Regions from separate parts of the Bradyrhizobium sp. SZCCHNS1022 genome, predicted to be linked through region 1. Evidence: riboswitches for the same ligand, from Rfam matches in the RefSeq annotation. Region 1 holds a riboswitch; the other holds the start of a gene.

Region 1 (3,738 bases):
CTGGCAGCCGGCCTGCAAGATTGAACCCGTCTAAACTATACCAAGACGGGTTCGAGATCGCCGACGTTGACGAGCCTAAAATCGACGCCGGAAATCAGACACTGACCTTCCCAAGGCTATCCACGATCAGGCTCGATCCCAACAGAGAGATCGAATACTCGAACTGGAAGATTCTGTGCACGCTCGACGAGAAAAAGTGGACCGGTACATCGGGGACGCCACAAGGCCCGGTGAGACAATACGCCGGCATAATCTGCAAAATTCAGGGGCACCGGTAGTCAAAGAAAATCCTCACCGACATGCCCATCGAAATCGTGCTCGCGCCGATCGTAGATCTGGCTTGAAATCGGGGATCTTCATCCGCTCTCCTTTACCAAGCGCAATCCGAGGTCCCGCGTGTCGACGAGGTCGATGGACTTCATTTTCGTCACCTATATATTGGCATCGAAACTGAAGCGAGCCAGCAACGGGGTGCCACGATGGAGTTTCCGCAACTGCTCGCGGCGCTGGGCGTTGGAGCATTCCTTGGCGCCATTGTGACCCAGCTGATGATCAGCATCCGTGAGCGCCGCGCTCAAAGGGTTGCATTCCTGAAGCTGCAGCTCGAGCAATTCTACGGACCGCTGCTGGCTTCGCACAAAGAGATCCATGCCCGAAGCGAGCTGAGAGTCAGCCTCCAACGAGCGCTCGGCGCCCCGCCTACCTATCTCGACGCCCGCGCGCTCGCCGAAATTCACGACATAAGCGTCGATGACGAAAATCAAACGATGCGGCACGTGCTGATGCCGCGCTATCAGCAAATGGCTGATCTGTTCCGCGACAAGATGTGGCTGGCCGAACCGGAAACACGAGAGTTTTATAGCTCATTCATCGAGTTCGTAGACATCTGGGAGAAGGTGTTGAGCCGAAAGCTGCCCGCTTGGGCGGCGGTGAATGCCGGCCACGGCGAGGCTAAAATGGCGCCCTTCTACGAGCATCTAGAAAACGTGCACGACCGGCTGCGTCGGGAAATCGGCTAGCCTGCGGACCGTCGGCCTGGCGTCCGTTAAGGGCTGAAAGCGGAAGTTTGCGGAGCGCTAGCGGCGCCGCGAGGCTCTGGAGCCCGGCAGGATTTCAGCTCGGGCGGGATCATGATCCGCCGTTTTGAAACGTCAAGATGGCGGGTTACGCCTCCGGCTCCAACCCGACCTACGCCTCGTTATTCCTTGTCGGCGCATCGCCCTCGACAATCATTTCGTCAGCCATTTCTCGAAGTACAAATTGATCGGGTTGGAAACGTATGGGCCATACGCCGGGCACGGAACGAAACCCTTCGCCCGATAGAGCCTCTGCGCATCGGGAAGAAATTCCGTGGTTTCCAGCCGCAGAACCGACAGCTTGGCGGTCAAGGCCGCTTCCACAACGCGCGTCAGGAGGCTGCTGCCTATTCCAGTTGTCCGAACCTCGGGGACGACATACATGCGCTTCACCTCCCCGGTACCATCCGCGAACATCTGCAGCCCTGCACAGCCGACGGCTTGTCCGGCAATCCGCGCGATAAACATTTGCGTGTCGCCGTGCGCCAGCCGATCGATTGGAGAGCCGTGATTCCTGTCCACCCCGCAGACCTTGTTCAAGAAATCGTCCAGCGCGGTGACGAGGTTGATCAGGTCCGGGGACCTTGCATCGGCCAGCTCAATTTCGACTCTATCGACAGTCATTCTCGTCCCCTTCTTCGAAGAGAGGAGCGCATGACGCCGTGGTGGCTTGTCCCGTTTAGTTGCCGGACCGGCCACATCTTCTTCCGAAGGAAGAAAGCCACCTTGCTCGGGGAGCAGGTTGGCGCTGGGCGTCGGCCCAACTCTTGATGTTGGAGTTGACGATAGCGGGCACTATCGAGCTTGGCAAGCGCGCCCCCAGTTTGAGGAATAACGCGTGGCCGCTCCTGGCCCGAAACGTAAGTCCCGGAACGGAGGGGTTATTTCCGTAGCTGGGGGTACACCGGCTGCGCCATCCGTCTGCCGGCCACGGCGGCCTTTGGCTTGAAGCGAAAGTGTGTCGCGCATGAGTGCTCGACAAGAAATAGCAGTGCATCATATTCTTGCTAAGATGCCAGTCAGGAATCCTTGGTTATTTGGTGAATCGTGAAACTACTCCGGAGGCACGCCAAAACGTCTGTTGTCGCCGCCTGGGTCCTGCTTGTGGTGGCGATCCCGGTCTGCTTTGTTGTCGGCGCGGCGGCGGGCTTCGACAAGTTCTACTTCCCTGCGCATCCGCATGCGACGCTGGATGCGTATGATCTCAACGCATCCAAACTAATCATGGCCGCTGCCGGCCTTGCCGCGGTGCTGTCCTCGGTCGCGTTCGCCTTGGGGTTTCGCGCCACCGCGTCCTTGCTGGTCATTCTGATCTGGACCGCGACCATTGCCGGCAACCAGATTGCCCGTGCCCGCGTCGAACCGGGACCTGATTATTACGAGCGGCATATCGGCCCGGAGGTGTTCCTGGTACCCTGGAAATATGCGGATGCCGGCCCCGGCCGTCCTCCTCGCGACCCTCCCGGCGAGATCGGCTTCACCGTCGATCTCTGCCTGTCCAATCTCGGCGGGCACACCGACATCGATTGTAGCTGGATTCAACAGGTCCGGATTCTTCCAGGTGATAAGGACGTTGCCGATCCGACCCTGGGTTCATGGCGCAAATACCGGTCGGAGATGACTCCCGGTCCCGATCACGACGGGTATCGATCGTTTGATCTGAGCTATCAGCTGCAGCCCGGCGCGCCTACGCGGATCCAGCATTATTTCGTGCGCCTGAATGCGATGGGAGAGCCGACACGGCTCGTGGCATGCCGACTGGACAACGGAAGGTTCTGCACCCACCGCACGCTGGTCGGCGATTATTGGTTTGGCTACGAAGCAGATTTAGCTCAGGGCGACGAGACGTCGGACGCCAAGCTCGCTGCCTTAGTCGAATCCTGGCGACGCAAGTGAGTCGTTCATGGTGGTCAGACAGACGTCAGCTTCTGGCACACTACGGCCCAGCGCGCGGCCGATCGTACTTGAGGTCAGACGGGGCGGTTGATGCGCACCGCCGCAGTCTCGAATTCTCTATTGTCCAGCACAATGTTGGCATTTTGGATGGGTTGACTTAGCCGCTCATAAATCTCGAATGCCGGCGCGTACCGATCCCGGTACAGAGCCTCCGCCGCTTCACGGCCACCGAGTTGGTTGGCGTCGCGCAACGTCCCCCTTTCGCCAGCTGTTTTTACATCGACGTCAACAAATATGACGACTTCCCAAGCATCTCGCAGCTCTGATCGCTGCAAGAATGTCCCATCGACGATCAAGATGTCGCGTTGATTCGCCCTGTGGGTGGGCGCAACGATAGGCTCGTCCTTATCGAGGTCGAAGGAAGCGGTGCTATAGATTAGGCTTCCTCCGGGACCCAGCGGCTCGAGGAGTAACCGCCGGACGGCATCGAGGTCCCGGGCGTCAAAATAATAACCTTCGGCCGAATGGCGACCACGCGCGTAACGTTCGCGCTTCGGTCGATGAAAGCCATCGATAGAGGTGCGAATGGTCGCTCGGCCGATACGGTCGAGTTCATGAGCCATTTCATTGGCGACAGTTGTCTTACCCGATGCAGTTCGGCCGTCGATGGCTACCCGTACCGGATGTGGCCTGTCGACCGCAGCGGCAAACTCCGCGATGGTGATCAAGGCTGCGCGTCTCATGTGTCCCCCCCCCTCCAAGATTG
Region 2 (3,738 bases), on a different contig from region 1:
TTAACCTGCCGGCGGACGTCCTGACCTATCGGCCGATGTGACGCCGTCAGGCGTCATCCCGGGGCGCACGTCCGCGCGCGGGCCCGGGATCTCGATCGACAGGGCAAGCAGCGAATAGGGGTTTCTTACTACTCCCTACTCGCCCTTCGCGATCACGCTTTCGCCAGCGCCGCATCCAGATCGGCGATCAGGTCGTCGACATGTTCGAGCCCGGTGGAGAAGCGGATGAAGCCTTCGCTGATGCCGAGCTCGGCGCGGGCCTCCGGCGTCAGCCGCTGATGGGTGGTGGTGGCGGGATGGGTGACCAGCGTCTTGGCATCGCCGAGATTGTTGGAGATCTTGGCGAGCTTGAGCGCGTTGAGCACGCGGAAGGCCGCGGCCTTGCCGCCCTTGACCTCGAAGCCCACCAGCGTGGAGCCGGCGCGCATCTGCTTCTTCACGGTGGCGGCCTGCGGATGATCGTCGCGGCCGGGATAGACCAGCCGCGAGATCTTCGGGTGGCTCGCAAGGACATCGGCGATCTTCGCCGCAGTCTCGGTCTGGGCGCGGACGCGCACCGCGAGCGTCTCCAGGCCCTTCAGCAGCACCCAGGCGTTGAACGGCGATATCGACGGGCCGGTCTGGCGCATGAAATTGTGGATGTGCTCGGCGATGAAGGCCTCCGACGACAGGATGACGCCGCCGAGACAGCGGCCCTGGCCGTCGATGTGCTTGGTTGCGGAATAGACCACGACGTCGGCGCCGAGCGCCAGCGGGCTCTGCCAGATCGGCGTGGCGAATACGTTGTCGACGATCAGCCGCGCGCCATGAGCATGCGCGATCTCGGCGATTGCACCGATGTCGAGCACGTCGAGCGTCGGGTTGGTCGGGCTTTCCAGGAAGAAGCTCTTGGTATTCGGCCTGACCGCGCGCTGCCACTGGTCGAGATCGAGGCCGTCGACCAGGGTGGATTCGATGCCGTAGCGCGGCAGCAGGTCCTCGACCACGTAACGGCAGGAGCCGAACATCGCCTTCGAGGCGACGACATGGTCGCCGGCGCGCAACGGCGCCAGGATCGCGGTGGTCACCGCCGCCATGCCCGTGGCCGCGGAGCGGGCGGTCTCGGCGCCCTCGAGTTCGGCCATGCGGCGCTCGAACATTGCCGTGGTCGGGTTGGAGAAGCGCGAATAGATGAAGCCGGGATCCTCGCCCTTGAACCGGGCCTCGCATTCCTCCGCGCTGGCGTAAACGAAGCCCTGGGTGAGGAACAGCGCCTCGGCAGTCTCGCCGAATTCCGACCGCAGCGTGCCGGAATGCACCAGTCGGGTCTCGGGGCGGTATTGGGTCAACGAGGGGGTGGCGGCAGATTTGGACATATGACCTCCATCATGACCATCAGGAAAATGGTCACAAAAAACCGGCCTGGGAGAGCTCTCCTCACGGCCGGGATCACATGGGTCCCCGGCCTGTTTAGCGACTTGTTTAACGTGGCTGCAAGCCGGCCGGCTCAAATCACCACGGGATAAGTCGTGCTCTTAGTCGCCTCCAGCCTTTTCGTCAAGCCGGCCATCGGATAACGCGTAAGAACCCCTATGTTTTAGGGGCAGGGCTGATATTCCAGCCAGTCACGAGGGACCAGGTTTTGCCGCTTTCGCTCGCCGCCGATGCCAATGGCATCCTGCCCGATCGCTTGATCGCGCAGATGGCGGACGCCGGCCTGATCATCCCCGAATATGATTTCGTCGAGAGCCAGATCCAGCCGGCCAGCCTCGATTTGAGGTTGGGCGACATCGCTTACCGCGTCCGCGCGAGCTTCCTGCCCGGGCCCGGCGCGACCGTGGCAGAACGGATCGACGAACTGAAGCTGCACGAATTCTCGCTTGCCGATGGCGCGGTGCTCGAGACCAATTGCGTCTACATCGTGCCGCTGTTGGAAAGCCTCGCGCTGCCCAAGGACATCGTCGCCGCGGCCAATCCGAAGAGTTCTACCGGCCGTCTCGATGTGTTCACGCGCGTGATCGCCGACGGCACCCGCCGCTTCGACATGATCGGCGCCGGCTATCACGGACCGCTTTATGCGGAGATCAGTCCGAAGACATTTCCGGTTCTGTTGCGCGAAGGTTCGCGGCTGTCGCAGGTCCGCTTCCGCTATCGTGACGCGGTGCTGTCAGCCGATGAGCTGAATGCGCTGCATCAGGCCGAGCGGCTGGTCGATCGCGATGATGCCGATCTGGCCGGCGGCGTGGCGCTGTCGGTCGATCTGTCCGGCGAGAACGCGGGCGGTTTTGTCGGCTATCGTGCCAAGCGCCACACGGGCGTCGTCGATGTCGATCGCCGCGGCGGTTATGCGGTGGAGGAATTCTGGGAGCCGATCAAGGCGCGCCCCGACGGCAGCCTCATTCTCGATCCCGGCGAATTCTACATTCTCGCTTCGAAAGAAGCTGTCCAGGTCCCGCCGGACTATGCCGCGGAGATGGTGCCGTTCGATCCGCTGGTCGGCGAATTCCGTGTCCACTATGCCGGTTTCTTCGATCCGGGCTTCGGCTATGCCGGTGCTGGCGGGCAGGGCTCCCGCGCGGTGCTGGAAGTGCGTTCGCGCGAGGTGCCGTTCATCCTCGAGCATGGCCAGATCGTCGGGCGCCTGGTTTATGAAAGGATGCTGGCGCGGCCCGATGCGCTGTATGGCCAGCGCATCGGCTCCAACTACCAGGCACAGGGCCTGAAGCTGTCGAAGCATTTCCGGCCGTAGGCGACGTCGGGCGCGCGCTCACGTTCGGCTGCGGCGGATGGCCCTGAACTCGGTGACGAGACGCCAGTTCGTTCCCCCGTCAGTGGAGCTGTCGCCACGCCAGAGAAACGAATGATCCGTGATGTCGCGAAAGCTCCAGCGGATCATCCGGCCGTTCTCGTCGGTGCCGAGCTGCACGATATCGTCGCCTTCGGCACGGCCGATCATCTGCAGAAAGATCTGGCCGACCGGCTCGGACCATTGGATGCGCCAGGCGTCAAGCCTGGTGTCGTAGATCCGCAGCGTCGTGCCGTAAGGGCCCGGCCCATCGCCGCGGTCCCGCTGCCCGCGCTGTGGCACGATCCAGACATCCTGAACGGCACGGCCTTCGAGCACCCAGCCGAAATGCCACTCGCCATTGCGCCGCCGCATCGGTGCATTCTCGGGGAAATGCACGACGTCGAGATCCCATGAGCCGATGAAGCGGCCATAAAGGCCCATTTTGTCGGCACGATCGGCAGACGGACCGTCAGCGCCGAGCGCGTCGAGAAATGCCGATGTGGTCATGAGCTGCCTCCCAGCGCCTTCTGCATGGCTGCCGCACCGAGCTCCATCTGCCCGTCGATATAGGGGGCGATCTCATGCGGCAGCACGTCGGTGATCCAGATCATCCGGCAGCGGGTTTCGCCATCGAGGACGATCTGGACCGAGGCGCTGTGTTGGGTGATGCGCTCGTGGGCCACGGAGTAGACGAGGCGTCGTCGCGCGTCGTCGCAGTCGACCAGCCTCTCGCGTGCCACGCTCCCATTGGCGAATGTCAGGATACGCACATCATCGTCGAGTTTGGCGTCGAGCACGAAACCTGGAGCAAGCCGTATATGCACCGCCGCGAAATCGCGCACCGCGTCCCATGCCGCAGCAGCCGGCGCGTCAATCGGAATATCCTTGTGAATGGATGCCATAATGCGTCCTCCCGCTCAAACGCAGACCGCTTCGATGTTGTTGCCGTCGAGATCGATCAGGAAGGCGGC

Evidence for each region. A riboswitch is a leader RNA that binds a small molecule or an ion and turns the genes downstream of it on or off. The one in region 1 is predicted to bind S-adenosylmethionine.
Region 2: linked by a shared signal. The riboswitch ahead of QX071_RS00665 (O-succinylhomoserine sulfhydrylase) and the one ahead of QX071_RS23585 (GNAT family N-acetyltransferase) in region 1 are both predicted to bind S-adenosylmethionine.

What each region holds. Positions count from the first base shown of each region.
Region 1 covers NZ_JAUETT010000004.1:148,255-151,992, forward strand. The annotation lists gene QX071_RS23575 (hypothetical protein) at 1-278, shown strand, start outside; gene QX071_RS23580 (hypothetical protein) at 480-1,019, shown strand; gene QX071_RS23585 (GNAT family N-acetyltransferase) at 1,230-1,700, opposite strand; SAM-I-IV-variant riboswitch at 1,746-1,855, opposite strand; gene QX071_RS23590 (hypothetical protein) at 2,184-2,972, shown strand; gene QX071_RS23595 (uridylate kinase) at 3,047-3,700, opposite strand.
Region 2 covers NZ_JAUETT010000001.1:143,325-147,062, reverse strand. The annotation lists gene QX071_RS00670 (GDSL-type esterase/lipase family protein) at 1-41, shown strand, start outside; gene QX071_RS00665 (O-succinylhomoserine sulfhydrylase) at 153-1,355, opposite strand; SAM riboswitch at 1,429-1,508, opposite strand; gene QX071_RS00660 (2'-deoxycytidine 5'-triphosphate deaminase) at 1,622-2,728, shown strand; gene QX071_RS00655 (hypothetical protein) at 2,747-3,274, opposite strand; gene QX071_RS00650 (SRPBCC family protein) at 3,271-3,669, opposite strand; gene QX071_RS00645 (VOC family protein) at 3,685-3,738, opposite strand, start outside.